DNA from 3 places in the Paenibacillus rhizovicinus genome. Region 1 is predicted to be linked to each of the others. Evidence: riboswitches for the same ligand, from Rfam matches in the RefSeq annotation. Region 1 holds a riboswitch; each other region holds the start of a gene.

Evidence for each region. Region 1 has a riboswitch for thiamine pyrophosphate ahead of GZH47_RS01785 (acetylornithine deacetylase). Riboswitches for the same ligand answer to the same signal wherever they lie in the genome.
Region 2: another riboswitch for thiamine pyrophosphate. It lies ahead of thiE (thiamine phosphate synthase); the one in region 1 lies ahead of GZH47_RS01785 (acetylornithine deacetylase).
Region 3: another riboswitch for thiamine pyrophosphate. It lies ahead of GZH47_RS17270 (ABC transporter ATP-binding protein); the one in region 1 lies ahead of GZH47_RS01785 (acetylornithine deacetylase).

What each region holds. Positions count from the first base shown of each region.
Region 1 is NZ_CP048286.1:393,555-404,088, reverse strand. Features, by position in the region: gene hutG (formimidoylglutamase) at 1-967, shown strand, start outside; gene hutI (imidazolonepropionase) at 1-2, shown strand, start outside; gene GZH47_RS01815 (Rrf2 family transcriptional regulator) at 1,164-1,667, opposite strand; gene GZH47_RS01810 (carboxymuconolactone decarboxylase family protein) at 1,984-2,445, shown strand; gene GZH47_RS01805 (YjjG family noncanonical pyrimidine nucleotidase) at 2,552-3,262, shown strand; gene GZH47_RS01800 (LysR family transcriptional regulator) at 3,402-4,289, shown strand; gene GZH47_RS01795 (DnaJ family domain-containing protein) at 4,448-4,960, shown strand; gene GZH47_RS01790 (alcohol dehydrogenase catalytic domain-containing protein) at 5,148-6,200, shown strand; TPP riboswitch at 6,306-6,417, shown strand; gene GZH47_RS01785 (acetylornithine deacetylase) at 6,487-7,812, shown strand; gene tenA (thiaminase II) at 7,809-8,480, shown strand; gene GZH47_RS01775 (ABC transporter substrate-binding protein) at 8,477-9,490, shown strand; gene GZH47_RS01770 (DUF2500 domain-containing protein) at 9,647-10,027, shown strand; gene GZH47_RS01765 (PAS domain S-box protein) at 10,241-10,534, shown strand, end outside.
Region 2 is NZ_CP048286.1:3,926,071-3,936,604, reverse strand. Features, by position in the region: gene GZH47_RS17705 (ABC transporter ATP-binding protein) at 1-1,366, shown strand, start outside; gene GZH47_RS17700 (ABC transporter ATP-binding protein) at 1,363-3,321, shown strand; gene thiO (glycine oxidase ThiO) at 3,781-4,980, opposite strand; gene GZH47_RS17690 (thiazole synthase) at 4,977-5,843, opposite strand; gene thiE (thiamine phosphate synthase) at 5,848-6,813, opposite strand; TPP riboswitch at 7,159-7,263, opposite strand; gene GZH47_RS17680 (YceI family protein) at 7,436-7,969, shown strand; gene GZH47_RS17675 (hypothetical protein) at 8,218-9,453, shown strand; gene GZH47_RS17670 (glycosyltransferase) at 9,450-10,199, shown strand; gene GZH47_RS17665 (glycosyltransferase family 4 protein) at 10,205-10,534, shown strand, end outside.
Region 3 is NZ_CP048286.1:3,833,530-3,844,063, reverse strand. Features, by position in the region: gene GZH47_RS17300 (methyl-accepting chemotaxis protein) at 1-383, opposite strand, end outside; gene GZH47_RS17295 (hypothetical protein) at 626-1,072, opposite strand; gene GZH47_RS17290 (hypothetical protein) at 1,075-1,956, opposite strand; gene GZH47_RS17285 (Crp/Fnr family transcriptional regulator) at 2,152-2,658, shown strand; gene hmpA (NO-inducible flavohemoprotein) at 2,736-3,953, opposite strand; gene GZH47_RS17275 (globin-coupled sensor protein) at 4,209-5,207, shown strand; TPP riboswitch at 5,382-5,485, shown strand; gene GZH47_RS17270 (ABC transporter ATP-binding protein) at 5,579-6,382, shown strand; gene GZH47_RS17265 (ABC transporter permease) at 6,354-7,142, shown strand; gene GZH47_RS17260 (ABC transporter substrate-binding protein) at 7,139-8,167, shown strand; gene thiM (hydroxyethylthiazole kinase) at 8,207-9,007, shown strand; gene thiD (bifunctional hydroxymethylpyrimidine kinase/phosphomethylpyrimidine kinase) at 9,047-9,871, shown strand; gene thiE (thiamine phosphate synthase) at 9,930-10,534, shown strand, end outside.

The sequences.
Region 1 (10,534 bases):
GAGCCGGGAGATTCCTTATTTGAAAGCTCCGGACGAAGCGGGATTTCGAGACCGTTTCGAGACGAAGGTCGCGCATTGGATTCGCCGCTGGGACGGCGCGGAGCAGCTGCTTGCGGGGATCGTCGGCGTGCCGTTGTCGAAGTCCTCGATATCGGTATCCGGCGCTTCGACCGCGCCTGCGGCGATTCGCGCCGCGTTCAACTCATTTACTACGTATTCCATGGAGTACGGGGTCGACTTGCAGGCGTTCGCCGTCCGCGATCTGGGCGACATCCGAATGCATGCAACGGACATCGCCGAATGCCATCGGCGGATCGAAGCAAGCATGCACGCGTTGTACGAAGCGCTGCCGACACTCGTTCCGATCGTCATCGGCGGCGATCATTCGATCAGCTTCCCGTCGGTCAAAGCGTTCGCAGGGCGTTACCCCGGCCGGAAAATCGGAATCGTTCACTTTGACGCGCATCATGACGTGCGCAATTACGAAGACGGCGGGGCGACCAACGGGACGCCGTTTCGCGGTATCTTGGAATCAGGTCTAGTAGAGGGGCGCCATATCGTGCAAATCGGAATACGAGGATTCATGAATGCGAAGCCGTATCATGATTATGTCGTGGGCAAGGGGGTTCGCGTCTTCTCCTCGCGAGACGTTCGGCGCATGGGAATCGATCCGATTCTCGATCAGGCGCTCGCGCTGGCGGGCGAGGGGACGGAGGCCATCTATGTCAGCTTCGATGTCGACGTGATCGATCAAAGCTTCGCTCCCGGCTGTCCGGCCATCGGAACAGGGGGGATGAATCCGTGGGATGCGCTCGATGCGCTCTACCGGCTTGGCGCGCTGCCGCAGGTGAAGGGGATCGATTTCGTGTGCATCGACCCGTCGGCGGACGTGCGCAACATCACCTCGCGGCTTGCGGTGCAATTCATGCTCGGTTTCTTGGCGGGCATGGCAAGCCGGCCGGGTTAAGTCCGGCATGTACCATAGTGGATTGGCTTCCGTATTCGCATTCGCATTCGCATCCGTATTCGTTTTCGCATGAGTATCCGTACACGTATCCGCATTCGTTCAAATACACTCATGCGCCTCAACAAAGGCACGTGAGTGTATTTGCATTGCGTTAGTCGGGCAACATCTTCAATAGAACCGTTGCATTTAACTTTCGCTACATACGACTGCTGCCGGCAAAAAAATCACGCGTCTCTTGGCGCTGCTTCGGCGCCAGCACGCGATCAAGCTCTTCGTTCAGCCACAGCAAAGTCTTGCCGCGCAGCGTATTTCGCATGCTTTCTTCGGCCTCGAGCATCGTTAAGTTAATGAGGCAGGGAGCGGCTCGCGTGCATGCAGCAACTTCTTCGTCGCGGCAGAGGTAGCTGTTATTTTTAATGTTTTTGCATTGAAAGATCCGGCTGGTGCCTTCAACGGCCTGAACGACATCCCAGAACGAAATTTCTGCGGCAGGCTTGGCTAATTTATAACCGCCTTTGACCCCGGGAACGGAGCTGACGATGCCCTCCTTCGCCAATTTGCCGAAAATCTTCGATAAGTAGGTTTCCGAAATCCCTTGGAAGGCGGACAGCTCCTTGATGCCGATAGTCGCGTCAGCCTGAATATCGATCAGATAAACTAAGCAGTGCAGTGCATATTCAACGCCTATACTATATTGCATGCAGACACCTGCTTTCTATGCGCACAAGTTGATAATCAACATATTAGGTCGATTGTTTGCCTTTTGTCAAATGGCGGATTGCTGGGGATATTGCAGACAAAATGCCGTTTAATGGTTGGTTGACAACCTGCAGCGGAAGGGTTATATTGTAGACGTAGTTAATCGTCGACAACATTAATCGACGATACATTTTATCGACGTCGTATTCATTCACGGATGATTCCTGAATGATGTACCGTGCAGCAGGTGATACTCAGTTCGTATGTTTGAAGTTGTGTATCGGCCTAATTTATAATTTGAAGGAGTGTATCGACGAATGGAAATGAGATTGGATTATATGAAAGTGCGCCCGGAATCTCTGCAAGCGTTGTTGAAAATGGAAGGCTTCGTGAAGAAGAGCGGCCTTGATTCGACGCTGCTGGAATTGGTTAAAACTCGCGCTTCGCAGATCAATGGCTGTGCCTTCTGCCTCGATATGCATACGAAAGATGCACGTGCAATGGGGGAGACGGAACAACGCCTTTACCTGTTGAACGCATGGCGCGAAGCGCCGTTCTATACGGATGCGGAGCGGGCTGCGCTGGCGTTGACCGAAGCAGTGACCAAAATTTCCGAAGGCGGCGTATCAGCGGCGCTCTATGAAGAAGTGCGCAAACATTTTGACGAAGGGCAGTACGTTGATCTGCTGATGGCGATCAATACCATCAACGCTTGGAATCGCATGGCGATCTCGACTAATATGGTACCAGGCGCTTATCAGCCGGCTGTTCAAAAATAATCATCGCCTGAAAAATAAAACCGTTCGAAAATAAACCGTTCGTTGACGACAAACTCCCCGTGCCGTGTGCGCGGGGATTCTTCGTACATCCAAGATTGGAGGCAGCATGACCTACAGCATCCTTCTATTCGATCTCGACGATACGCTGCTGGATTTCGGCAAAAAAGAGACGGAATCGTTAACTGACTTGTTCCAACATTACGGCTATACGTATTCGGATGATGTTCTTCAACACTATAAGTCCGTCAACAAACAATTATGGACCGACTACGAGAATGGCAGCATTCCGCTCGATGTTGTGCTGAACACGAGGTTTTCGGCTACGCTGTCGAGGCTCGGGCAGGACGTGGACGGGCTTGAATGGGAGAATCGGTACCGTGATTTATTGGGCGGCGGAACCCATATCTTGATCGATGGCGCCATGGAAGTCTGTCAACGGCTGTCCGTCACCCATCGGCTGTTCGTGATCACGAATGGCATCACCCGCACGCAGATCAATCGATTGCAGCTGACGGGCCTGCATGATTATTTCGAAGCGATTTTCGATTCGCAGCGTATTGGCCATCAGAAGCCGTCGACGGCTTTCTTCGATTATGTGAGGCATCACATTCCGGGATTCGAACGTGAGAAAGCGCTGGTCATCGGCGATTCGTTGCATACGGATATCAAGGGCGGCCTGCAGTCGGGCATCGATACCTGTTGGTTCAACCGGACGTCGCAGCTGAATCCGCCTTCCATTCCGAGCACGTACACCATCTCGAATTTAAGCGAGCTTATCGGAATTTGCGGGTCAGGTTCGGGTTCAGGCGACTATTGAAGATCCCGGATATTTCCAATGCGGCAGCAACACAAGATATCTAAACGAAAATTGAAGGGGAGGTGCCGCCAAGGCGGATCTCCCTTTTTTCTGTTATAATAATTCGACATCTTGTATGAGAGGAGATAACATATTTGATATGAACCATTCACAGTTATCGTTATTCGTGAAAATCGCCGAGTCCGGCAGCTTTACGAAAGCCGGACAGGAATTACATATGACGCAGCCGGCCGTGAGCCGGGCCATCTCGACGCTCGAAGCCGAACTGGACGTTAATCTCCTGATTCGGGACCGCAAGAACGGCGTCCTGCTGACGGATATCGGGAAACGTCTGCTCGTGGTGTTCCGTGATATTCTGAACGGCTACGAGAAGGTGGATCAGGAAATCAAGGCGGAGAAGGGCTTTGAAGTAGGGACGATTCGCATCGGGGCTTTTCCGGCGGTATCCGCGAGGTTTCTGCCAAGCATTCTGCGGGTGCTCGGGGGCAAATATCCGGGCTTGAAGTTCATTCTGCACGAAGGCACGATCGACGAAATCCGGGGCTGGCTCGCTTCCAGGTACATCGACGTCGGATGGATTATTCCCCCGAGCGAAGAGCTGGAAACCGTTCCCTTTCTGCGCGATCAATTGTCGCTGCTGCTGAGGGACGATGATCCGCTCCAGGAGAAAGACGTCATTTCCATTCAAGATTTGGAGCAGGCCCCTCTGATTCTCTGCCGCGGCGGATTCGATACGCCGATTATTGAGTGGTTTCATAACAACGATGTCGCGCTGAGAATGGAATTCGCGGTTCAAAACGTCAGTACGGCGCTCAGCATGGTTCAAGAGGGACTTGGCCTAGCGATCCTCTCCGATACGGCGATGACCTTCTCCGTCCTGCCGCCCAATGTGCGGATACGCAAAATCGAGCCGCAGCCTTTCCGGGACATTTGCCTGGCCGTGCCTTCCATGAAGGAAGCTTCCTTGGCAGTCAGGCTGTTTATCCAAACCGCGCTTGAGCTGAACCGGACCGACGGCGAGCTATAGCGGTGCGCACCGTAGTCGCGTTCGCCATTCAAGCGGAAATTCATCGGCGCTCCGTTCAATAAATTGCCAAAGTCTGCAAGCGCGCGGTGTTGCTGGCATGGATACAATAGGACTGTAAAGCATTTCCTGCATTCAAACCTGAAGAGGCGGTGAGTGACATGGGATTATGGTTCAGAAAGAATCATGCACGACGACAAGATTCGGAGACTGTGCCGGCAACATCTGCAACGCCCGAGACAAGCGAGACAGCTGACGATACGAATGCGGAAGAGAAGAATACGGCCGAAACCGCGGTATCCTCCAGGCAGTATTGGAACTCCGATCTGTCTGCGCAGGATTGGATGAGCGAGATGTATCGGGAACAGGAACGGCGAGGGGCTTTCGAGCATTTGGCAGGCAAAGGGAAGCAGCTCAACGTCCCGTCAGGAGATGTTACGAACAGTATCCTCAAGGAAGCGAACTTCTTGCCGGCCTGGCTAATCTTGCAGCATGAGATTCGGGATCAGCTGCAGGGGCTGCTCGAAACGGGCTCTTCGGTTAGTCTGGAGTCCGCGCTCGAAGATCTGAACAAGAAGATTGCCAAGTACAACCAGATGGTGCCGAATCCGATGCTGCAGAAGTGGAAACTGAACGGGGAGAACATGCGGCAGCAATTCGAGCGTTGGAAGTAGAACCGCTTGCTGGTAATGGCGGGGTTCGTTGAATAGAGCGATGTTTGGAACGCTTGCAGACAGAAGACACGGAGGATTGTCCCCTTGTGTGCCGCTAAATTAAAGCGCTATCATTAATTGTGGCCAGTCAGGTACAAGCTGGTTGTTTCTAGTAATTGCTTTCAACGCATCGACTAGGAGGGGATACATGATACCGCAAACGAAAATGCAAGTGCCGTTATTCGCCGGTGATGGACGTATCGATTGGACGACCAGAGAGGTGCCGAAGCCGGGGGCGGGGCAGCTGCTTATGCTCATCGAGGCGAACGCGCTTTGCGGTTCGGATCGCGGGCAGTTTTACCGCGGATCGGAGGTTACGCCGGGCCACGAGGCGGTCGGCGTCGTGGTCGAAGCCGGTCCGGATACGTCGGCTGCCGCGGGAACCCGCGGCGTTATTTATGCCAAGGATTATTGCGGCGCGTGCAGGTTCTGCCGGATGAACATGACGAACCAATGCGCGGCAAGCCGCGGCGTGATCGGGTTCAGCGAACATGGCGGATACGATCCGTACGTGCTGATCCACGAACGGATGCTGTTTCCGATCGGCAGCGACATCCCGGCTGGGGAAGCGACCTTGCTGCTCGATATCATGGGCACCGGCAGCCGCGCCATCAACCGCGCCCGGGCGCTTCATTCCGATATCCGGTCGGTGCTCGTATGCGGGGCAGGGCCGATTGGTCTTGGCCTTCTGGCCATGGCCAAGCTGCTGCTCGGCGATGACGTGCCGGTCGCCGTATCGGACTTCGTGCCGTACCGGCTGGAGCTGGTCAAGCAATTGAAAGGCATTCCGATCGCGCTGCAGGAGACGACGCTTGGAGAAGGGATCGCGGCGGCCGGCATGAACGGGGTCGACGTCGTCCTGGACGCCAGCGGCAAGGAAAGCGCGCGCCGTGCCGGGCTCGCCTTGCTCCGTCCAGGCGGGGTGCTCGTCTGCGTCGGCCACGGGGAAGGCCTGTCGTTCCGCGCGGCGGAGGAGTTGATCAACGTCGAGAAGGCCGTGATCGGCAGCGATTATTTCAGCTACGGCGATTTGGAGCGGAATTTGGCGCTATACCGCGCGCACCGCGATTATCTGGCGCGGATCATCACGCACCGCTTCCCGGCCGACCGCCTGCAAGAGGCGTACAAGCTGTTCTTCGAATCCGGGCAGACGGGGAAAGTCGTCGTCGAGCATGCATACGAAATTCGCGGGCAGGCCTAATCGAGACTCGCATGGAGCAGCTGCTTCGGATCGGCAGCGTATTCCGATTCGCGAACGCTAATTCTCCTTGTCATTTCCAATATCATGCGCTATAGTGAAACTAATTTAATAGACTACGGGTGCTGGATGAAATCCGGCTGAGATAGGGAATGTTCTTTCCCTGACCGTTAATCTGAACCAGGTAATGCTGGCGTAGAGAACGTATCGAATTCAAACCATTCGTTTATTCTCGAATGGTTTTTTTCTATTGTTCATGCCCGCAGCCTTAAGCGAAGGAGTATAGACGATGGAGACTTTGATTGCACGCTTGCAGCAGCAAGCGGAGGAGAGACAGGATGAGTTATTCGCTCTCCTGGCCCAGCTGGTCGCTTATCCGACGGTCAGCCCGCCAGCGCGGAATACGTTGGAGGCGCAGCGGTTTCTGGAGCGGCAGCTCCGAGAGAGCGGCTTCGAGACGGAGCTGTGGGAGGTGTATCCCGGCGATCCGAACGTGACCGCCGTGAAACGCGGCACGCAGGGAGATAAGTATCGAAGCCTGCTGCTGAACGGCCATATGGACGTCGCCGAAGTCGGGGACGCGCGGGAGTGGCGGTACGATCCGTTCGCTTTGACGTTGAAGGACGGCCGGGCTTACGGCAGAGGCACGGCGGATATGAAAGGCGGGCTGGCCGCGCTGCTGTTCGCGGCGAAATTGCTGGAGGAGTCGGGTATCCGGCTCAAGGGGGATCTGCTGTTGCATTCGGTCATCGGCGAAGAAGCCGGCGAAGCGGGCACCAGGGCTTGCATGGAGCGGGGGTATCAAGCGGATCTTGCCGTGGTGGCGGATACGAGCGGGCTGGCCATTCAAGGACAAGGCGGCGTCATCACCGGCTGGGTAACCGTTCAAAGTCCGGTGACTTACCATGACGGGATGCGATCGCGCATGATTCATGCGGGCGGCGGCGTTCAAGGCGCCAGCGCGATCGAGAAGATGGCCAAGCTGATCGCCGGCCTTCAGGAATTGGAGCGGCATTGGGCCGTGACCAAGTCCTATCCGGGCTTCCCGGCGGGATCGAACACGATCAACCCCGCCGTTATCGAGGGAGGCCGTCATGCGGCGTTCATCGCGGACCGGTGCGCCCTCTGGATTACGGTGCACTTCTATCCGAACGAGGATTACGAGTCGGTGGCCGCCGAGATCGAGCAGCATCTGCTCGGCGTCGCCCAAGGCGATCCATGGCTGAGGAATCATCCGCCTGAATTCCGCTGGGGAGGCCGGTCGATGATCGAGGAGCGGGGCGAAGTCTTCCCGTCCCTGGAGCTGGATCCGGATGGCGATGGGCTCGTGAGCTTAGCCGGCATTCACCGGCAAGTGCGGGGCTCGGCGCCGAGCGTCGGCATGAGCCCGTCCGTTACGGATGCGGGCTGGATCGGGCGAGCGGGGATACCGACGCTGATCTATGGTCCGGGCGAGCTGGCCAATGCGCATGCCGTAGACGAAAGCGCCGATATGAGAGAACTGGTCGACTACGCGAAGATCATGATCGCCTTCATTGCCGACTGGTGCAACCGGATGAAACCGGAGTTCGAAGAAGAAGAGATCGCAACCATGAAGGGGAGGGAAACCCATTGAATCCATTCAGTGACAGGTTATATCGTTCCGCGCAGGAACTATGGGCGAAGAGCCATGAGCATCCTTTCTTGACGGAATTACGAGACGGGACGCTGGATCCCGAACGATTCATCTATTATCTCAAGCAGGACTATGTTTATCTGATCGATTACGCCAAGGTATTCGCCATGGGCAGCTTGAAGGCCAGAGACTTGGAAACCATGGCCAAGTTCGCCGAGCTGCTTCATTCCACGCTGAACGTGGAAATGGAGCTTCACCGGCAATATGCGGCGCGTTTCGGCATCTCGCGCGATGAGCTGGAGCAAACGCTCGCTTCGCCGACCACGGTCGCGTACACCAAGTATTTGCTGGATACCGCTGCGCAAGGATCGCTGCCCGAGGTGGCGGCCGTCCTGCTTCCGTGCATGTGGAGCTATCGGGAGATCGGGACAGCTTGCATGAAGGTTCCGGGCGCCTTGGACCATCCGCTCTACCGGGAGTGGATCTTGATGTACGGCTCCGAGGAGTTCGGCGCGCTTACCGACTGGTGCATCGCGCTGATGGATCGACTCGCGGAAGGGCTGCCCGAACGGGAGCTCGCGCAGCTTGAGGAACGCTTCATGGTCGCTTCCAAACTGGAATACATGTTCTGGGATATGGCTTATCGCTTGGAGGCTTGGCCGGTATGAACATAGCGATTCAACGATGGAAGAAAGGCGCATGGCTGGCTGCGGTTCTGGCCTTGGCCATCCTCGCAGCCGTCGGCTGCGGCTCCGAGTCAGGCAAGCAGGCGGAGGGCGGCGAAACCGAACTGACCGTGCTGCTGGACTGGTATCCGAATGCGGTGCATACCTTCTTGTATGCCGCCGAGGAGCAGGGGTATTTCAAGGCTGCGGGCTTGAAGGTCAAGCTGCAGACGCCCGCGGACACGAACGACGCGCTGAAGCTGGTCGCCGCCGGCAAGGCCGATCTGGCGCTCAGCTATCAAATGCAGGTCGCGATTTCGCGCGCCGAAGACATTCCGATCGTATCGGTCGGCGCCATCGTTCGCCATCCGCTCAATCAATTATTGGTGCTGGAGTCGCCGGACATTCATAGTCCGAAGGATTTGGCCGGGAAGAAAATCGGTTACCCGTCTATTCCGCTCGACCAGGCGATCGTCGATACGATGGTGAAATCGGACGGCGGAGATCCTTCGAAGCTCTCCCACGTGGACGTCGGCTGGGACTTGATCCCGGCGATGAGCACCAAGAAGGTGGACGCGATCATCGGGGGCTACGTGAACCACGAGAAACTGCTGCTCGAGAAGGAAGGCAAGAAGCTCGCCGCGTTCGATCCTTCCGATTATGGCGTGCCGGATTATTACGAGCTTGTTCTGACGGCCAGCGAGGACGGCTTGAAGAACAACGGAGCCGCGATCAAGAAGTTCATGGAGGCAGCCGCCAAAGGACAAGCGTATACCGCGAGCCATCCGGACGAAGCGCTGCAGCTGCTGCTGGATCGGCAAGACGAGGAATCTCCGCTCGACGCCGATGTCGAGAAGCAGAGCTTGGCGATTCTGCTTCCGTTGATGGACGCGGGGACGGAGCCCTTCGGCAGCCAAACCGAGCAGTCCTGGCGTTCGATCATCGACTGGCTGAAGGAACACGGGCAATTGAGCAAGGACGTCAATCCGTCGGACGCCTTCCGTAATCTCTAAGCGAAGCGTCGCGATTATTATTGATCCTGCACGCTAACTCAAGAATATACCGTAGACGGAACTCCCTGACGGGAAGGAAAACGCAACTTTCCAAGTCGCGGAAGCGTAAAGGGGATGAGAACAAAATAGAATTTCGGTTCGTTGAGGAGAGCGCATATGAACGGATACCCGGGCGACCCAGGATTTTTTGGAGCTTTAAAGGAACTGCCTCTTCTCTTCAAACTGTTCGGAGGGTTTGTATTCATCGTCGTCGTTGGCGGGTTCTTGTACGTCATCCTTCGCGGTACATGGCGATGGACGGCGAACAACGCCTCCGAAGTTATTACGAGTCCCGTGACCGTAGTGGATAAACGAACCGAGGTATGGGGCGGTTCAGGGAACTCGAGCGCAAGTACCGATTATTACGTGACTTTTGAATTCGATAACGGTTCGCGCATCGAATTGCAGGTCAGAGGCGATAAATACGGTTTGATTGTCGTAGGCGATCATGGACCGCTCACGTATCAAGGCACGCGTTTTAAAGAATTTCACAGATAAGACATGACGCGAAAGAACAAAGCAGCACGACGAACTGTGGAGCAAATTGCCAATGGCATTTGCTCCATTTGTGCGTGAGAATGGCATTTGTTATAGCGAAGATCGTGACTAATGGTCCTATCCATCAAGGAATTGGAAAAACGTATATATGTATAAATAACTAATACTGTTATAATGCCTTATTAAGGCTATTCAAATTTTATTTGCATTAAAATGGAGGATTCGATGTTATCTCATATCAATGACGATAGTCTTTTTTTGCACGCATTCGAGAAATCTCCAATCGGAATGGCTTTATTATCTTGTAATGGAAGTTTTTTGAAGGTGAATTCGTCGTATTGCAACATGTTAGGATACAGCGAAGGCGAACTCGTCACGATCGGTTTCTCGATTGTCACCCATCCTGAAGATTTGGAAGCTGACCTGAAATTATGGGGCAAATTGGTGCAGGGTGAAATGGACGGTTATCAAATAGAAAAAAGATATGTGCATAAATCAGGGTCCGTA
Region 2 (10,534 bases), 3.5 Mb from region 1:
AGTCCAGCAAGTGCTGATGATGATGATGCGGGTCATGGTCGCGGCGCCGATGATGTGCTTCGGCGGGATTATTATGGCGCTCTACAAGGACGCCCACCTCTCGCTGATCATTATCGCGATCGTACCGATTCTCGCAATCGTCATCTTGACCATCGTCAGCCGCGGCGTTCCGCTCTTCAAAGTGATGCAGGTCAAGATCGATAAGCTGAACCTCGTTCTGCGCGAGAACCTGACGGGTATCCGCGTTATCCGTTCCTTCAATCGCACGAAGCATGAACAGGCGCGCTTCAACGACGCCAACCTGGACCTGACGAACACGGCCATCAAAGTCAACCGCATCATGGCTTCCTTGATGCCGATCATGATGCTCGTCTTGAACTTCGCCAGCTTGTTCATCATCTGGTTCGGCGGCCTGCGCATCGACAGCGGCAACATGGCGGTCGGCGACCTGATGGCCTTCATTCAATACGCATGGCAAATCATGTTCGCGCTGATCTTCGCCTCCATGATGTTCGTCATGATTCCGCGGGCATCGGCGTCCGCGGCGCGGATCAACGAGGTGCTGAACATGGTCCCGGACATCAACGATCCGGCGGACGGCAGCGCGAAGCGGGCTTCGGGACGCGGAGAGCTTACGTTCGACAACGTTTCGTTCCATTATCCGGGCGCCGAAATGCCCGCGCTCTCCAACATTTCGTTCACGGCCGGTCCCGGCGAAGTGACGGCCATCATCGGCGGCACGGGCTCCGGCAAATCGACGCTGATCAACCTGATCCCGCGCTTCTACGACGTTACGGACGGCAGCATCAAGATCGGCGGCGTGGACGTGCGCGAGATCACGCAGGAGAATCTGCGCGCGGGCATCGGCCTCGTGCCGCAGAAAGCCATGCTCTTCACGGGCACGATCGCGGAGAACATCCGTTTCGGCAAATCCGATGCGACGGACGAGGAAATCCGCCATGCCGCCGTCGTGGCGCAGGCGTTTGATTTCGTCTCCGAGATGAATGACGGCTTCGATTCCCCGATCGCGCAAGGCGGCACGAACGTCTCCGGCGGTCAGAAACAGCGCTTGTCGATCGCGCGCGCGCTCGTCCGCAAGCCGTCGATCTATCTGTTCGACGACAGCTTCTCGGCGCTCGACTTCAAGACCGACGCCAAGCTCCGCGCCGCGCTGCGCCGCGAAACGACCGAGGCAACCGTCCTCATCGTGGCGCAGCGGGTCAGCACCGTCATGGATGCCGATCGGATCATCGTCCTCGATGACGGCAAAGTATCCGCCATCGGCACGCACCGCGAGCTGCTGCAATCGTCTAGCGTCTACCACGAAATCGTGACGTCACAGCTGTCAGAGGAGGAAATCGCATGAGCGAGCAACAGAAAGGTCCCGCTGGCGGCGGACCAAGCGGAACTGGCGGCCCGCCAGGGCAGCGTCCGGGAGGCCCGCCACCAGGCGGTTTCGGCTTCGGTCCCGGCCGCGGCGGCCCCGGCGGCATGGGCATGCCCGTGCAGAAAGCGAAGAATTTCAAAGGTACGCTTCGCCGCTTAATCGGCTACCTGCGACCGCATCGATTTGCCCTGCTCATCGTGCTGTTAACGGCCGTACTCAGTACGTTATTCTCCATCGTCGGCCCGAAAATCATGGGCAAAGCAACGACGAAGCTGTTCGAAGGCATCATGGCCCGCATCAACGGCCAGGCCGACGCGAAGATCGATTTTCATTACATTTGGCAAATTCTCGCCGTGCTCGGCGTGCTCTACATCATCAGCGCCGCGTTCAGCTTCATCCAGCAATACGTGATGGCGAGCGTCGCGCAGAAAACCGTCTACGGCCTGCGCAAGGACGTGAACGAGAAGCTCGAGAAGCTGCCGCTCAAGTTCTTCGATTCCCGTACGCACGGGGAAATTCTGAGCCGCGCCGTCAACGACGTGGACAATATCAGCGGGACGCTGCAGCAAAGCTTAACGCAGTTCATTACGGCGTTCGTCACGCTCATCGGCGTTATCGTCATGATGCTGACGATCAGCTGGATTATGACGCTTATCACGATCGTGACGCTGCCGCTCAGCTTCATTGCGATCAAGATGATCGCGAAGCGTTCGCAGCTGTATTTTAAAGGCCAGCAGAAGGCGCTCGGCGAGCTGAACGGCCACGTCGAGGAAATGTACACGGGGCATAACATCGTGAAAGCGTTCGGACACGAGAAGAAATCCGTTGCCAAATTCAACGACGTGAACGAACAATTGTACGAATCCGGCTGGCGCGCGCAGTTCGTCTCCGGGATGATCATGCCGATCATGGGCTTCATCGGCAACATCGGCTACGTGCTCGTCAGCGTGGCAGGAGGCATCCTCGTCCTGCACGGCAGAATCAACATCGGCGATGTGCAGGCGTTCATCTCCTACTCGCGCCAATTCGCGATGCCGATTACGCAAACGGCGCAGATCGCCAACATTATTCAATCGACGATCGCGTCGGCGGAACGGATCTTCGAGCTGCTGGACGAGGAAGAGGAAGTGCCGGAAGCGGCAAATCCGGTCGCGCTCACGGCAAGCAGCAGCGGCATGAAGGTGCGCGGCGACGTCAGCTTCAACCATGTGAATTTCCGTTACAAGGAAGATACGCCGCTGATCGAGGATATGGACATCCATGTCCGCTCCGGTCAGATGATCGCCATCGTCGGACCGACCGGCGCCGGCAAAACGACGCTGATCAACCTGCTCATGCGGTTCTACGAGCTGAACGGCGGCAGCATTACGATCGACGGCGCGGCCATCACGGACTTGAAGCGCGGCGATCTGCGCAGCCTGTTCGGCATGGTGCTGCAGGATACGTGGCTGTTCAACGGGACGATCCGCGACAACATCGCCTACGGGCGAAACGGAGCGACGGAAGAGGAAGTCTTCGCGGCTGCCCGCGCGGCGTACGCGGATCATTTCATCCGGACGCTGCCTGAAGGCTACGATACGGTGCTGAACGAAGAAGCGTCCAACATCTCGCAAGGGCAGAAGCAATTGCTGACGATCGCCCGCGCCATCCTGGCGGATCCGGCGATCCTCATTCTCGACGAAGCGACGAGCAGCGTCGATACGCGGACCGAGATCCACATCCAGCGCGCCATGAGCGAGCTGATGGAAGGCCGCACGAGCTTCGTCATCGCGCACCGGCTGTCCACGATTCGCGACGCGGACCTCATCCTCGTCATGAACCACGGCACGGTCATCGAACAGGGCACGCACGAGGAACTGCTCGCGGCAGGCGGCTTCTATGCCGACCTGTACGAGAGCCAGTTTAGCCAGAAGCGAACGCTGGACGTTGGTTAGAGCCTGCGGGGCGGGCGGCCTGGCCGGCGGGCGTGGCCCCCGCGGGAGTTACGCCTAGCCGGCGGAGGCGCTAGCCGCAGGCAACGCATAGTCGGCGGGTGCTCGATATAAACAGCATATGAAAGCCCTCTTCCATCAAGCTCAGCTTGATCGGAAGAGGGCTTTTGTTATAACTATTGTAGTGTACTGGGTACACTTCTTGCGGCGGTTTCGCCGGATTTCGACACATGTAGTGTACTGGGTGCAACTCTTGCGGCGGTTCCGGCCGAATTTCGGCCCATGTAGTGTACGGGGTACACTTCTTGCGGCGGTTCCGGCCGAATTTCGGCCCATGTAGTGTACGGGGTACACTTCTTGCGGCGGTTCCGCCGGATTTCGACACATGTACTGTGCTGGGTACAACTCTTGCGGCGGTTCTGCCGGATTTCCACCCGGCCCGGCAATATGACCGGTCCCGCTTTACCGCAGCGCGGGAACGCCGGGCCTTCTGGCGAAACGGTCCGGCGCGAAGCTTGCCTCCGCTCCGGCTACCGGCGGCGCCTCGCCGCGCAGCAGGCAGCCGACCATCGCGGCGGTCGCCGGGCTTAGCAGGATGCCGTTGCGGTAATGGCCCGCGGCAAGCAGCACGTTGGGACTGCCCGGAACCGCGCCGATCAGCGGCCAGCCGTCGCGCGTCGCCGGCCGAAGCCCCGCCCAGCGCATGACGGGCGCCCGTCCGTCCAGAAACGGAAACACGCGCGGCGTCCAGCGCGTAAGCCGGTCGATGCCGCGCTCCGTGACGGAATTGTCATAACCGGCCGAATCTTCGGAGGCGCCGCAGATCAGCCGGCCATCCTGCTTTTGCACCCAATAGGCTTGGCTGGAGAACACCATATGGCGCACGTTCTCCGCCTCGCCGGGAGCGGCACCGCCAACCTCCGCCCCCGTCAGATCAAACGCGCAGATCTGCCCTCGGATCGGATGGACCGGAATCGGAAACCCGCACAGCTCCGCATAGGCGTTCGCCCACGCGCCGGCGCAAATGACAAGCGCATCGCCGCTAACCCGGCCATGCGCGCTCGTCTCCACGGCAGCTTCCACCGTACCGCTGCCCTCACCAACGCCAACACCGGCCAGCGGCACGATTTCTCCCGCGTGCTCGAGAATGCGCACCCCAAGCTTCCGGCATGCCGCCTCCAGCGCAGCCACGAGCTTCGGCGCATGCACATGCGACTCCGCAGGGCAATGCAGCGCCGCGGCGACGCCCGAATGCAGCCGGGGCTCCAACTCCCGCAGCCGCTCCGGACCGACCAGCTCCGCGGACGCGCCGAAGCGCTGCTGCCAAGCAAGCCGCGCCTGCAAAGGCTGCACATCCGCCTCGTGCATCGCCACCGTCAAGCTGCCGCTCGCAACAAGCTCCGCAGACAGGCCGGACACCTCTTCGACGGCTTGCACCCAGGACGGGTAGCGATGCAAGCTGTCCAGACACAACCGAAAAAAAGCATCCGGCTGTTCGCCGTTCTCCGTGAACGGAGCAAGCATGCCGGCCGCGGCGCCCGAAGCCTGGCCGCCGACTCTCCCCGGCTCGACGACGGTAACCGCATCGCCGGCGAGCGCGGCCTCGAACGCGCAGGACAGGCCCACAATGCCGCCGCCCAGGACAACGATATGCCGGCTCATGGCGTTTCGCTCTTCGCCCGCGCCAAGCCCGCCGCCGATGATTCGGCTACGCCCGCGTGCGGCGTCGAGACGCCTTCCTCCATGCTGCTGGCCGAGGCATAACGGCGTTTCGCGATACGGCCGGACAAATACGACAACCGGCCCGCCTCGACAGCAAGCCGCATGGCGTAAGCCATGCCAACGGGATCCTGCGCCTTGGCCACAGGCGTATTCGCCAGTATGCCGGAAGCGCCAAGCTCCATCGCCTGCACGATATCCGCGGCGGAGCCGATGCCCGCGTCCACGATGATCGGCACGCGGGCTTCTTCGACGATCAGCCCCAAGTTGTACGGGTTCAGCAGACCAAGCCCCGTGCCGATCGGCGCGCCGCCGGGCATAACGGCAGCCGCGCCGGCTTCCTCCAGCCTTTTGCATAGGATCGGATCATCCGACGTGTACGGAAGCACGACGAATCCTTCCTTCACCAGCCGCTCGGTCGCACGAAGCGTCTCGATCGGATCCGGCAGCAGCGTCCGCGGATTGGCGCTGATCTCCACCTTAATCCAATCGCTCAGCCCCGCCGCCCTGGCAAGCTTCGCAATCCGCACCGCTTCGTCGGCATTGCCGGCACCCGAAGTGTTCGGCAAGAACATATAGCTGTCTCCGTCCAAATGCTGCAAAATCGCATCGTCCTCGGTATAGTCCAAATTAATGCGCCGCACCGCGAACGTCACGACTTCCGCCGCCGATGCCGCCAGCGCCTGCCTGAATACCGACGGACTCGGAAACCGGCCCGTGCCTAGAAAGAACCGGGAGCGCAGCTTTTTCCCGCCGATTACCAACTCATCCCCGCTGCTATAGATTGACTCATCGAACAATGTCACGTTATTAGCCTCCTCCGACAAAATGGACCAACTCCAGCACGGCGCCGTCCGCAAGCCCTGCAGCCGCCCACGACTCGCGGGCGATAATCTCGCCGTTCAGCTCGACGACCAGGCTCTTGCCGACCAGGCCGAGCGCTTCAATCAATTCGCTCACGGTCCGGGCGGATGTTTCCTCGCGGCGTCCGTTGACAGTGACGGCGAACGTCCCCGACCGACCGTCGGCGCTGTCTCCTTCATGTCCAGCCGACAAGTCCTCGCTCCCGAGCCCGCCAACTACAGCCGTTTCCGCCTGCGCCCGTCCGCGTCCGCTCTCGCCATCCGCTCCCTTAGCCGCAGCCGCGAAGGCATCCAATCGCACACGGAATGCACGGCATGTTTTCGCGGGATCTTCGCTGCCAACGATGGCGGATACCGCGCAAATGCGCGTCGCTCCCGCCGCAAGCACCTCATCCACGTTGCCCAGCGTAATGCCGCCGATGGCGACCCACGGTATCGATACCTGCGCCGCAGCTTCACGCACATACGAGGTCGTGACCGCGGTTCTCCCAGGCTTCGTGCCCGTCGGGTAAACGGGACCGACGCCGATGTAATCCGCGCCTCCCCGTTCAGCCGCAAGCGCCTGCTCCAAGCTGTGCGTAGAGATGCCGATGATCGCGTCCGGCCCGAGAATCCGCCTCGCTTCCGCAAGCGGAAGATCGTCTTGGCCAAAATGCGCGCCGTCCGCGCCTACGGCAAGCGCAATATCGATATGGTCGTTAATAATGAGCGGCACCCCGTAACGGGCCGTCAACGCGCGAAGAGCCCTCGCATCCGCCAAAAGCTCTTCTTTCGAAGCATCCTTCTTCCGCAGCTGCACGATATCCGCGCCTCCGAGAATCGCCTGCTCCATCACCTCGAGCATATCTCGCTCAGGGTGGTAATTCGCTGCCGTTATGGCATACAGCTTGAAGTCCCGCCAGTTTTTCCCCATGATTCAACGCTCCCTCGTTCCGTTCAACTTTACAGGCGAGCGCCGAGCCGCCCGCCGCTTACGAATAATCGAACAGCTGCCCCATGCATGCCGCAGAAACTCCGGGGCCGCACGAAATGAGACGAACGCTAGATTCCAACCGCCGCCCAGCCGAAGCGCGATCCGCTAAGATTCATAGAAAAAAGTCCTAGAAATCAAAAAAACCGCTCCGGCGAGGGAGCGGTGAAATGTCGCGGTCGGCTGCCCGCGGCTGCGCGGCACCCTCTCGGGTGTCTCGGCGGCGGGCGGAGTTTGCGGCATGCCGGGCGGGTAAACGCCGTCGACGATGCCGTGCAAGCTCGGGTCGCACGTACATTCCCACTTTCCTACGCTGGCATGACCCAGATCAGGTTCGAAGGGACCAAGGCATTCGCCTTATCTCAGCCCGTGCGGGCGCCCCTAGTGGATTTCATGGTTAGACTATACCCCCGAAAGGCAACCGCTGTCAACGAGACTTACAGAATCCAGGCTTACAAAATCGCAAGAAAACAAAGATTGACAGAGGGAAATATCTCCATATATACTTACTTTATATAATAAAGTTTATTACTTAATGTAACTAAATAAACGGAGGTTTTCCAACATGTCCACGTCCAAATGGCTCGTCGATGCCACGCACAGCAGCGTAGATTTTACGATCAAACACATGATGATTGCGAAAGTCAAAGGCACGTTCCATGAATTCAGCGCTGAAATCGAAGCGGATCCTACCGATCTGACGACGGCCAACATCCAATTCAACATCGTGCTCGCCAGCATCGATACACGCAACGCCGACCGCGACAACCACCTCCGCACGGGCGATTTCTTCGATATCGAGAAATACCCGACGCTGACGTTCCAATCGACGTCCATCAGCAAAACGGGCGACGGCGAGTACGATGTCGTCGGCAACTTGAACCTTCACGGCCTGACGCGTTCCGAAACGTTCCATGTCAGCTACGAAGGCACGGGCAAAGACCCATGGGGCAACGAGAAAGTCGGCTTCAGCGGCAAAGGCTCCTTCCGCCGCAGCGACTTCGGCCTGACGTACAATGCCGTCCTCGAAACAGGCGGCGTTCTGATCGGCGACGAAGTGAAGTTCACGATCGAGATCGAAGCCGGCAAAGCGAACTAATCGTTATGCATACAGGAGGTCCCCGTAATTGGCAATTTCATTGCCATTTATCGGGGGCCTTTTTTTGTTGGGTCGATTGGCTCGGGGAGGTTAAGCCGGATGGGACGAGGTCCGGGGCCGGCTCGGCGCGAGACAGCCGCTTGTTTAGGCATGTTGCCCTGCCTTTTACCATAAACTGGTGAAGATACAGCCCTGCGCATGCCGCCCTTCTGCGGCCGGCGCGGAACGGCGGGAGTGAGGCGTGACTGATGGACACGGTCGTTGTATTCCCCCACTGCGCGTGGGAGACGTTTCCTTACGGAAGCTTGATCGAAAGGCTTGGGCGGGGCCGGTCCGTCCTCTTCGTCGCGAGCGCGGAAGCCATGGCCGGCGCGCCGCGGCAGTACGGCACGATTACGCTCGAAGCGCTGAACGGCCTCCCGTGGGAACGGGCGGTGGCCATCGTGACGCATCCAAGCTGGGTGTATGAAATCGCCGGACGGAAGCCGGCTGCGCTGCTTGTGCTCCTTCCGGCCGAGCTCGAGAACGGCGAGCGGGATTATTTGGACTGCCGCGATGAATTATGCGCGTTAGCGACGGCCGTCGTGACATCCTCGGAGCCCTTTTACTTCGAGCAGTGGTTCAGGCGGGGCCGGGTTTTTCTCCAGGACGGCCTGGACACGGCCTCCGATTTGCTCGCCGACGCAGCAGCCGCCGATGCCGCCGCGGGCAAGCAGGTGGATGCGCTGGCAGCGCTCCAGCTTCGGCGGCGCGTGGATTTCAGGGAGGAGCAGTTGAAAGCGCTGCGTCCTTCCGCGATGCAGTTTTTCTTTCAAGCGGTCTACTACTATCTGTTGGGAGAAGGCGAGAATGCCGAACGATGGGCATTGGACGCCTTTCACCTCGCCATCCTAGGCGCCGAAGAGGCCCCGGTGGCGACCTATTATCGGTTTCTCTCCGCGATTCGTCTGCTCCAGGGACGCGCGGACGACGCGATCGCAACGTATGGAATCGCCGCGGTGACCGAGGAAGAACGCGCAGCCTGCAAGGAGATGGCCGTCCTGCAGGCTGCCGGCGAATCGCAGCTGGCGGCAGCGTTGTTGTACCGCGCGAATGATGATTTCCGGCAAGCCGCGGCGCTATTGAACCGCGTGCTGGAGCGGTATTCCGCGCCTCAGGACGCAGAGCCCTCCGCGACAAGTCCCGTGCTTGATACGGCAGGCGCGCTCCGGGAGCGTGCCCGTTCCCTCCTGCTGGACGTACAGGAACGGAGCGGCCGGCCGGGAGCCGTGCTCGCCCTGCTCCCTTCGCCGCGTAACGTGAAGGAGCGGCTGCGGCGGAATTTGCTGGAGGGGCGCGCTTTTGCGCTTGAAGGCAGGCTGCATGATGCCGTATGCGCGCTGCTGCAAGCAGCCATGACCGGCTTGGAGCCGCTGCATGCGATCGCCGGCATCGCATCTGCCCGCGCGAAAGCCAAAAAACTGGAAGAGGGGGAATTGACGTGAGCGAAGCGCCGCTGCTGCGCAAGTCCGCCGGCAACAAGCTGACCGCGATGCTGCAGGTGCGCAATGAAGCAGGCCGCTATTTGGAGGCCGCGCTTGCCGAATTATCCGGCTTCGTCGATGAAATCGTCATCGTGGACGATGCCAGCGAGGATGCGACGGCGGACATTTGCCGCTCCTTCCCGAAAGTCGTCCGGCTCGTTCAGCTGCCGACGCCGCTGTTCGGCCAAGAAGGCCGGCTCCGTCAGCTGCTCTGGCAGACGGCCGTCCAAACGGAGCCCGACTGGCTGCTGTCGATCGACGCGGACGAATTTTTCGAACGGAAAGCGAAGACGCAAATCCGCGCGTTGATTAACCAAGACCGCTACGACTGGGTTTCTTTTCGCATGTACGACTTCTGGGGCTCGCTCGCTTACTATCGGGAAGACGAACTATGGCAGCTGCATAAGCGCCACACGATGATGCTTGTCCGCTACCTCCCCCTCTACTCGTATGTCTACCCGGATTGGAATCATCATGTACCCCGCTTGCCGCTTACCTGTTCTGCCTTGCCCGGCTTCCAGTCCGAGCTGCGGGTGAAGCATTACGGCTGGGCTGGCGGCGAAACGGAACGGCGAGCCAAATACGAGCGGTACAAAACGATCGATCCGGACGGGAAATGGGGCAGTCTGGCCCAATACGAATCGATTTTGGACCCCAGCCCCGCGCTCGTTCGCTGGCAAGAGGACGAGGAGGCAGGCAAACCTTGAGAACGGTGACGATTTTGACGCACAGCTATTTGAACGGCTACACGGAGGGAGAAGGCTTCACGCGACCGTTCGGCGGGGGACTGGAACGCTACATGCATGATCTCTGCGCGGTCATTCGGGACAAAGGCTGGCAGCCCGTCATCCGCCAGCTCTCCTATTACAAGAGCTTCGATACCGTCTACGAAGGCACGATCGTACGCGGTTATCCTTATGAGCTGAACGACATCGCTGGCGCTTTTGATCGGATGGCCGCGGACGCGGAGGGGCTGATCATCTATGCAAGCTGCATCTGGCACCCGATCGCCTACAAGCCCGGCAGCATCGGGATTTGCCAT
Region 3 (10,534 bases), 3.4 Mb from region 1:
AGCAGCGCCGGCTCTCCGTCCTGTTCGATCCAATCCGGATAGAATAAGTAAGCGTTCTCCACGAGGTCCGACGCAATCGCGCGATCCATCTCTTCTTGAAGGTGCATGACAGCCGGAACCGTCTTATATGCTTCCTCGTTCTTCTTCAATTCCGTCTTCGACGTTTCAATGTCGGCCAGCTCGAGCATCAGCGGCGAGTGAAACATGCTCTCCAGCGCCACCAGCTCGTCAGAGACCCGATCCTTCTGCTGCTGATAAGAAAGCGTCGTAAGCAGCACGCAGATGATCAGATAGCAGGTTCCGGCGACAAACGAAATGCGAAAGGCCAAAGATCGAAAATAACTGGTAGAAGATCGGGTTTGTTTAAGCTGCGCGGCTGACATGGTTGCGTTAAGGCACCTCCGGTATCGTTCAATTCTACTAGAACATAACTGATAACGATTTATTGGTCAATTCTGTCAAAGAAATTTGTCGAAAAAAGATGAATTGGCTGCCTTTGGCCTTACACAGCGGCTAAGCATAATCAAAAAGCCGATCATGGACCAAAAAGAAAACCGCCCTCATGAGAAGGCGGCAAATTTCCGTTAGCATTACACGGCTTATTGGATTTTCTTGAACACGCGGCTTAACTCAGAGCCAAGCGTTCTTCTCCGGTTATATTTTGAACGGGAGCGTTGAGGTTGGCCCACAGTCTATTGATAATATTGTCGCTCTTTACTCTTCCCGCGAATCCGGCAGAGGTTTTTACTACCCCGTTCAGATAGGCATACGTTAGTTTCGAGCCATCCGACTTATGAAAAATAATCGTGTAATTCCCGTCTAACGGAATGGCGCTATCGTTTGGTTTGATCTCCCTTAATTTGTCGGCTGCATCCGCAATTTCCCGTTGGTCATTTACATGCATCACTTGCACATCCAGGTCTGTCGACGTTGGACCGGATGCATTATAAATGTCCATACTAACGACTTCGTTTGCCTCAATTGAAAATATTCTTTGATCTCTCTCTGCATAGACACCGATCAAAAGAATCGCTATCGCACAAATAATCCCCATATAATAGTACTTCTTCACAGTCAGGAGCCTTCAAACCGATACGTCCGCGACCATGTCAGCGTCTCGCCCGGCGCGATCCGGACTGGAGCGAACACCTCCGGAGATACGTTATGCGCCATGCCCCATACGGCGATCAGTTCGACGGGGAATCCGCAATCCTCGCTCATGCGAACGCCGGAAGGACGGTGCACCAGCGTCCAGCCGCTCGGCATTGCGCCTCCTTCGCCGCCGGGATACAGCCGTCCGTAGAAATCTTTTACCGGCACGCTTCCCCACTCCACGCTTTCCTCTTCCGCCCGGATATCGCCGACGAGCACCTTGAACGAGGAAGAGCGCTCGCCGGTAAACGCCAGCGTATAGTCCGGTCCGACCGTCTCGCCGTCGAAGCAGACGAAATTATGGGCATACTCATTGGTCTCGATCGGCCGGCTTCCGGCATTGAACAATTCATAGTCGACGCGCAGCGAATCTTGCTCCGCCTTCAGCCGCTTGCGGTACCGCACCGCGTACCCGAGACATTCCTCCGGATGCACGGTGAATTGTAGAACGCTTTCATCTTCTTGGTCGATGTCGACCTCGTAAGGCCTGACCTCGTAAGGCTTCATAAACTCGTAGCCCTTGTCCGATTCGCGCCGCAGAAGGCCAACGCCGAACTTCGGAAACCACTCTCCCGGCTTCGCCTCGTCATAACCGAGCGCCCGATGATTGCTGAATTCTCCGCAAAGCCCGGCCCCTTTGGTCGGATCCCAGATTCCCGGCAGCTCATACGCGCAGAACGTATGCTTCCCGTCCAATACGACTTCCGTGACGAAGCCCGTCCGGTCGAATCGCGCGCCGCCCACCTCGCCCGGATGCTTAACCGTGACAGCCAGCCGGCTGCTCCGCAATGTCAATTCTTCCATCCCTATCATTCCCCTCTGTCCGAATTTCTCCGTTCCACTTCTACCGAATTCGCTAGCCGCTCTTCATCTCCTGCCTGCGGAACGCAGGAGAACGCAAAAGCGCCCCGGCCGCGCTCTTGAGAGCGGGCGTAGGGCGTCATCCTTGCGGTTCTGATATACTGTGGCAACGAGTCCGATTACGAAAGGAGCCTGTCCATGCAGATTAACAAAGGCGAGATTCTGTTTCGTCAAGGCGAATCCGGCCCCCTCTTCCATCTGCGCAGCGGCCTGCTCAAGATCATGCGCACCCACGAGGACGGCGCGCTGCTTCTCGTCAATATCATCACGCCCGGCGAAATCATTCCCCATCACGCGTTAATCAGTCCGAATCCGTATTTCGGTACCGCCGTCGCGTTGACCGCCTCGGAGGCGGAGACCATCCCCGCGCCGGAATGGTACCAGCGGCTGCAGGAGGAACCCGCGCGGTGCCGGGATATCGCGCTGCTGCTGCAGGACAAGCTGCGCATGATGCAGCAGCGCATCGACCAGCTCTCCCAAGTGGCTCCTGCCGATAAACTTCGCAAGCTGCAGACATGGTTTCGTCTCTACATCGGCGAGGCCCCGCTTACGGACGTGCTGACGCAGGACGAGATCGGCCAGCTCATCGGCTTGCGCCGCGAGACCGTCAACCGGCTGCTCCGCGCGCAGAGGTCCGAGCGCTGAGCCGCCTCATGCGGAAGGCCGGCGCCTAGCACCGGAAGGCGCAAGCCGAACCGCGCAAACCGGGTTTGGCGCCTGCTTTAGTCCAGCACGCCTGCGGGACCGAAGAATTCAAAATGAATATCCCCGGCGGCAACGCCCCACTCCTTCAACGCCCTATTCACCGTTTGCATGAAGGGCTGCGGACCGCAGAAGTAGAACCCCGCATCCTTCGAGGCTGCGACTTGCTTCAGCCAAGGCAGGTCGATATAGCCTTCTTTATGATAGGCCCCGGCCGCACGGTCGCGTTCCGTCGGCTCCGTATAGATCCAGTGCGCCGAGAAATTCGGCCGCTCGCTCACGATGCCCTCGACCTCGTTTCTAAACGCATGCCTATCGCCGTGCTGCGCCGCATGTATGAACGTGACGCCGCGTTCCGGCTGCTCTTCCGCCAGCGTGCGAAGCATGCTGACCATCGGCGTGAGCCCGACGCCTCCGCTGATCAGCACGACAGGACGCGCATCGGCGAGATCCAGCTTGAAATCGCCCGCCGGCGCCGAAACCGGAATCAGGCTCCCCTCTTGAACGTGCTCGTGCAGATACGTGGATACCCGGCCATCCGGATGATCCTCCGCCCCGTCTTCCCGCTTCACGGAAATGCGGTAATACGCTTCGCCCGGCGATCCCGACAGGCTGTATTGCCGGATATGGGTGTATTCGTCGCCGGGAATCTCCAGCTTAACGCCGATATACTGACCTGGCTCGAAGGCTGCGATCGCCTCTATGTCCGCGGGCTCCAGATAGAAGGAAGTAATGACATCGCTCTCCCGCACTTTCCTCGCCACTTTGAAGGGACGATATCCCTTCCATCCGCCGGGCTGGCGCTCCGCTTCCCGATACATCTCCGCTTCTACGCTAATGAACACATCCGCAATGATGCCGTATGCCTCTGCCCAAGCGCCAAGAATCGTGTCCGTGGCGGCATCGCCCAGCACGTCCTTGATCGCGCCCAGCAAATGCTCGCCGACGATCGGATAGTGCTCCGGCTTAACGCCGAGACTCCGGTGCTTATGCGCGATGCCTTTGACGACCGGCAGGATCGCCTCCAGCTTCTCGATGTTGACCGCTGCCGCGTATACTGCATTCGCCAGTGCGGCCTGCTGCCTGCCCTGTTTCTGATTCGCATGGTTGAACAGGTTCAGCAGCTCCGGATGACTTTGGAATAACCGCTCGTAGAATCGTTTCGTAATCGCCGTTCCGTGAATCTCCAGGACCGGTACGGTGGATTTGATGACCGCGATCGCTTGTTGGCTTAACATAGGAACGCCCCGCTTTCTTCTTGTTTGGAATTGACTTCAGTATAAGGCACGTCGGCGGGCCGGCCTGTGATTGCAATCACTGCGTTTGCGAACAAAGCGTGACATTCGGGATGCCCCAGTATCGCCGCAAGGCAAAATATGTAAATTATGAGAAATCGACAGCCTGCGGCCATGCACTAAAAGGGAAATGAAGGAATTTGTCGAATAAAATAAGCAAGACTACCGACCTTACACAACGAGGGAGATTTCACAGCCATGATCCAAGTGAGCGAACAACGCAAGAAGCAATTGCAGTATATCGGCATTACCGAACAGGACTTGGCGTTTCTGCACAGCAAGCGTCCCCTGTTCGAGCAAATCACGAACCAGGTCGTCGACCGGCTGTACGCGAGAATAATCGACGTTCCCGAGCTGCGGGCCATCATCGACAAGCACAGCTCGCTCGACCGGCTCAAGGAAACGCAGCGCTGGTACTTCATGTCGCTGACGGACGGCACCATCGACGAGTCGTTCATCGAGCGCCGCATCGTGATCGGCAACATTCATTCCCGGATCGGGCTGACGACGGAATGGTATTTGGGCACCTACATGCTTTACCTGGAGACGGCCGTGGAGCAGTTCCGGCAGATCGCCCCGGATTCATGGATGACGATCATTCTGGCGCTGTCCAAAATGTTCAACTTCGACTCCCAGCTCGTGCTGGAAGCGTACGAGAAAGACGAGAAGGACAAGATCCAAGCGCTCTCGGACGAGAAGCAGACGGCGCTGACGACGATCAGCCGCATCGTCCAGGAACTCTCGGCCATGATCGTGGAGCTGGGCAGCAGCAGCCAGTCCGTCGCGGACTCCGCCAACCATACGGCCGACATCCAGGACCAGGCGAACGCCAAGGTGCGCGAGCTGCAAGCCAAGATCGGGGAGATCGACAGCATCGGCTCGCTGCTGCAGGAAATATCCGACCAGAGCCAGCTGCTCGGCATTAACGCCGCCATCGAAGCGGCCCACGCGGCCGACCATGGCCGCGGCTTCGGCGTCGTCGCGAACGAAATCCGCAAGCTGGCCGCCCATTCCAAGGAGTCGCTGGTGACCGTCCGGGAGAAGCTGCAAGAAATTACGGGCGTCATCGGCGAGGTCATGCAGGATGCCGAACGCACCTCCACGCTGGCGCGCGATCAAGCGGCAAGCTCCCAGGAGCTGACGTCCTTCGTGCAAATGATCGAGACGATCACGCAGGAGCTGGAACACATCCGATAGTTCGTTTCGCGCAGCCGCCTGTCGGCGAGCGCATCCGCAACGTGCGGCGCCCCGCTCTCTCTAGCAGAGGCGGGGCTTTTCGCCATAGCGCTTCCTATAATTGCTCCTGGATGCGGACGCTATTCTTTTCCTTCCAGGCCCATTGTGCTATAGTTGAAGGTAACCGAATACCCGTTTATTCACTAGGGGAGTCTGATGACTGAGACGCGAATCCGATTCGCGGACCCTTGGAACCTGATCTGGGTGATGCCAGCGTAGGGAAGTGGATGGAAACCGATCCGATACGCGATTTGCGTACGAATACCGGAACCTGCCCATTCCTGCTGGAAGCTGGGGCGGGTTTTTATTTTGTCTACGAGGAGGTGCGCGTAATGGCGTCCCTATTATCGCTGCGCGACATCACTTTTGCTTTCGGTCGCGGCGGCGGGCGCGGCCGTGCCAGCGACGGCGACGGCGGTCTGTTCTCCGGCCTGTCGCTGGACGTTGGCGAGGGCGAATTCGTCTCCGTCATCGGCGCCAGCGGTTCAGGCAAAAGCACGCTGTTCAAGCTGGTCGCCGGCCTGCTCGAACCGATCGGCGGCGAATTGACGCTCTACGGCGAGCCTGCGCCCGAGCGGCTAGGCAAAGTCGGCTACATGCCGCAGCGGGATCTGCTGCTTCCATGGCGGACCGTCATGGACAATTGCCTGCTGCCGCTCGAACTGGCGAAGCACGGCCAAGGCAAGGGCGGTGCCGCCGAAGTCCGGAAACTGCTCGGACTTCTGGGCCTCGAAGGCTGTGAGCACGCCTACCCGGCCGAATTGTCGGGCGGCATGCGGCAGCGCGTCGCGTTTCTGCGCACGCTGATGACAGGCCGGCCGCTGCTGCTGCTCGACGAGCCGTTCGGCGCGCTCGACGCCATGACCAAGCGGGAGCTGCACCAGTGGCTGCTCGGGCTGTGGGGCGGCTTGAACAAGAGCGTCCTGTTCATCACGCATGATCTGGAAGAAGCCATCCTGCTGAGCGACCGCATCTATCTGATGCCGGCAGCCGGCAGCGGCCAGGCTTTGCTGGAGCTGCGCGTGGAGCTTCCGCGGCCGAGAGCGAACAGCATGAAATACGAGCCTGAATTCATTCGATTCAGGCAGGAATTGGAGCGGCTGCTGGATGCGCAACAAACGCACGACGTTCATTAACCTGCTGATCGGGCAGTACGGTCTGTTCCTGCTGCTGCTGATCGCCCTGCTCAGCGCCTGGGAATGCAGCGTCCGGCTCGGCTGGATACCGTTCTTCATCCTGCCCGCCCCGACGTCCATCGTCCATGCGCTCGGCGAAGACGCGGATCTGCTCTTCGGACGGCATCTCGCCGCCACGGCACTGGAATCCGCGCTCGGATTCCTGCTCTCCGTCTGCGTCGGTTCTCTGCTCGCCGTCGGCATGCACATGTACCGCACGCTGAACAAGGCCTTATATCCGTTCGTTATCGTCAGCCAGACCATACCGCTCATCGCGCTGTCGCCGGTCTTCATCATGTGGTTCGGATACACGATCTGGAGCAAGATCGCCGTCGTCTTCCTGACCGCGTTCTTCCCGATCGTCGTCAGCACGTACGACGGGCTTGGCAAAGGCGATGCCGGCTACAAGGAGCTGCTGCTCACGATGGGCGCAAGAAGATGGGCGATTTTCCGCAAGATCCACGTCCCGCTCGCGCTGCCTTCGTTCTTCTCCGGCCTTAAGCTGTCCGTCGTCTACAGCGTCGTCGGCGCGACGATCGGCGAATGGCTCGGCGGCAGCGAAGGACTCGGCTATTTCAGCCGGCGCATGTCCAGCAGCCTGAAGACGGACGCGATGTTCGCGTCGGTGTTTCTGCTATCGGCGCTCGGCATTGTTTTCTTCCTGCTTATTGCTTTCGTCGAACACCTTATGCTTCGTAAGAGAAGGATGGATCATACATGACAAAACCAATCGTAACGGCGCTTCTTGCCGCATCGCTGTTCTTGCTGAGCGGCTGCGGATCATCGAATTCTTCGGATGCGACGAATACATCGGACGCCGGAAACGGCAATGCCGGCAAACCGCTTCAGAAAATCTCGCTCATGCTGGACTGGTATCCCAACGCCGTGCATTCTTTTCTCTACGCCGCGCAGGATGAGGGCTATTTCGCCAAAGCGGGCCTGGATGTCGACATCCAAATGCCTGCCGACACGAACGATGCGCTCAAGCTCGTCGCCGCCGGCAAAATCGACCTGGCGCTCACCTACCAGCCGCAGGTGCTGATGGCACGCGGAGAGAACATTCCCGTGAAATCCATTGCCGCGATCGTGCGCCATCCGCTCAACCATCTGATGGTAGCGGCTGACAGCGGCATTCAATCGCCGAAGGACTTGGCCGGCAAGACGGTCGGATTCTCCTCCATCCCGTTGTACGAGGCGATGGCCCGCACCATGATCAAGCAGGACGGCGGCGACCCCGACAAGGCGAAAATGGTCGACGTCGGCTACGACTTGATCCCTTCCATCGCGACGGGCAAAGTGGACGCCATCATCGGCGGCTTCATTAACCATGAACAGCTGCTGCTGGCCAAGGAGGGCCATCCTGTTACTTCGCTTGATCCCGCCGCATACGGCGTGCCGGATTATTACGAGCTTGTGCTGGCCGCGAGCGATGACGGCCTGAAGGACAAGAAGGATCTGCTGACCAAATTCGTAACTGCCGCCGCCGAAGGACAGCAGTACGTCGCGGATCATCCGGACGAAGCGCTCGCGACGCTGATGAAGCACGAGGACAAGAACTCCCCGCTCGATGCCGACATCGAGAAACAGAGCTTGCAAATTCTGCTGCCTCTCATGACGGATCAAGGCCAGCCTTTCGGCTCGCAGGATCCCGCTTCCTGGGACAGCGTGCAGACGTGGCTCAAGGATAATAGCCTGCTTACGACAGGCGTAACCGCTAGCGATGCCTATGTGAATCTAACAAAGTAAGTGAATCTAACCATCTAAATCACTAAGGGGGAATTATCAATGTCTTATCTCGATCTGGTCCGCTCCCGCAATCCGCTCGTTCACAATATTACCAACTGGGTGGTAACAGGTTTTACCGCCAACGGCTTGCTTGCCATGGGCGCCTCGCCGATCATGGCCTATGCGCATGAGGAAGTCGCTGATGTCGCTAAGATTTCCAGCGCCGTGCTGCTGAACATGGGGACGCTGGACGCGTCCGTCGTGCAGTCCATCCTGCTGGCCGGCAAGTCGGCTAACGCTCATGGCGTTCCTGTCGTCTTCGATCCCGTGGGCGCAGGCGCGACGCCTTACCGGACGGAAGCCGCACGGCAAATCGTGCGCGAAGTGAAGCTGACCGCGCTGCGCGGCAACGTGGCCGAAGTGGCCAACGTCGTCGGCGAGAGCTGGTCGATCAAAGGCGTCGACGCCGGCGCCGGCGAAGGCGACGTTACCGCGCTGGCCGTTCGAGCGGCGCGGAAGCTCGGCTGCCTGGTCGTCATCACGGGCAAGGACGATGTCGTTACCGACGGCGAGACAACGTTCGTCGTCAGCAACGGGCATCCCATTCTAACGCAAGTGACGGGCACGGGTTGCCTGCTTGGCTCCGTGATCGGCGCCTTCCTGGCCGCGGCCGGGGAGCCCTCGGCACAGCTTGAAGCAGCTGCCGAAGCGCTCGCCTTCTACGGCGTCGCGGCGGAGCTCGCCTATGCGGCGACGGAAGGCCGGGGGCCCGGCAGCTTCCAGATCGAATTCCTGAACCAGCTCGCGCTGGTGACATCCGATATACTGAAAGAGAAAGCCGCTATCGCCAAGCTGGCCTAGTGCTGCGCCGCAGCGGCGGCAAAGGAGGAATAACACATCATGACTACCATCTATAGAGCACTCACGATCGCAGGCTCCGACAGCGGCGGCGGCGCAGGCATTCAAGCCGACTTGAAGACGTTCCAGGAGCTCGGCGTTTACGGCATGTCAGCCCTGACCGCCGTTACTGCGCAGAATACGCTCGGCGTCCACGGCGTATACCCGCTTGAGCCCGCTGCTGTCGCCGCGCAGCTGGACGCGATCGGGACGGATCTGCAGCCGGACGCGGTGAAGACCGGCATGCTGTTCAGCTCCGAGATTATCCGCACCGTAGCGGAGAAAGTCGAGCACTACGGATGGCGGCAGCTCGTCATCGATCCCGTTATGGTCGCCAAAGGCGGCTCGCAGCTGCTGCTGCGGGAGGCGGTCGAGGCGCTCATTAAGCATCTGCTTCCGCTCGCGCTCGTCACGACGCCGAACATTCCCGAGGCCGAAATGCTGACGGGCATGTCGATTACGAGCATGCAGGAACGGGAAACAGCCGCGAAGGCGCTCGTAGAAATGGGCTCGCGCTACGCGCTGATTAAAGGCGGCCACGGCGCTCCGGACGAGCCGATGGTCGATTTGCTTTACGACGGCCAATCGTTCTCGTATCTCGAGAGTAAGCGGATCGACACGCGGCATACGCATGGAACGGGCTGCACGTATTCTGCCGCGATCACCGCGGAGCTTGCGCAGGGCCGAACCGTTGCCGAGGCGATGCGCACGGCCAAAGACTTCATTCAAGCCGCGATCGAAGACGGGCTTGGGATCGGGGCCGGACACGGGCCGACGAACCATTTTGCCTATCAGCGCAGACGGAGGGGTGAATCGCATGTCCGATAGACATGGGGACGGCGTCCGCCGCGTATCCGATAGACAAGAAGACGGGGTCCGCCGCGCCATGGGCGTGTACTTGATCATGGGGAGCACGAACGTTCCCGCCGGCATCGATCCTGAGGATCTGCTGAGGGAAGCGATCGAAGGCGGCATTACGTGCTTCCAGTTCCGCGAGAAAGGTTCCGGTTCGCTGGCCGGCGAAGCGAAGCTGGAACTGGCGAAACGGCTGCAGGCCGTCTGCCGGGAACACGGCATCCCGTTCATCGTCAATGACGACATCAGCCTGGCGGTCGTGCTCAAAGCGGACGGCGTCCACGTCGGCCAGGACGACGAGCCTGCAGCCGAGATCCGCGCACGGATCGGAGCCGAAGCGATCATCGGCGTATCCGCGCATACCGTGGCGGAAGCGCGGAAGGCACTGGCCGACGGCGCCGATTACTTGGGCATCGGCCCCATCTACCCCACCGGCTCCAAACCCGACGCCAAAGTGCCGCAGGGCACGCGGCTGCTGGAAGAGCTGCGCGATGCCGGCATCACGGTACCGCTCGTCGGCATCGGCGGCATTACGCCGGACAACGCATCGGCGGTGATTGCAGCCGGAGCGGACGGCGTATCCGTCATCTCGGCCATTACGCTCGCGCCTTCCGTGCGGGATGCCGCTCGGCAGCT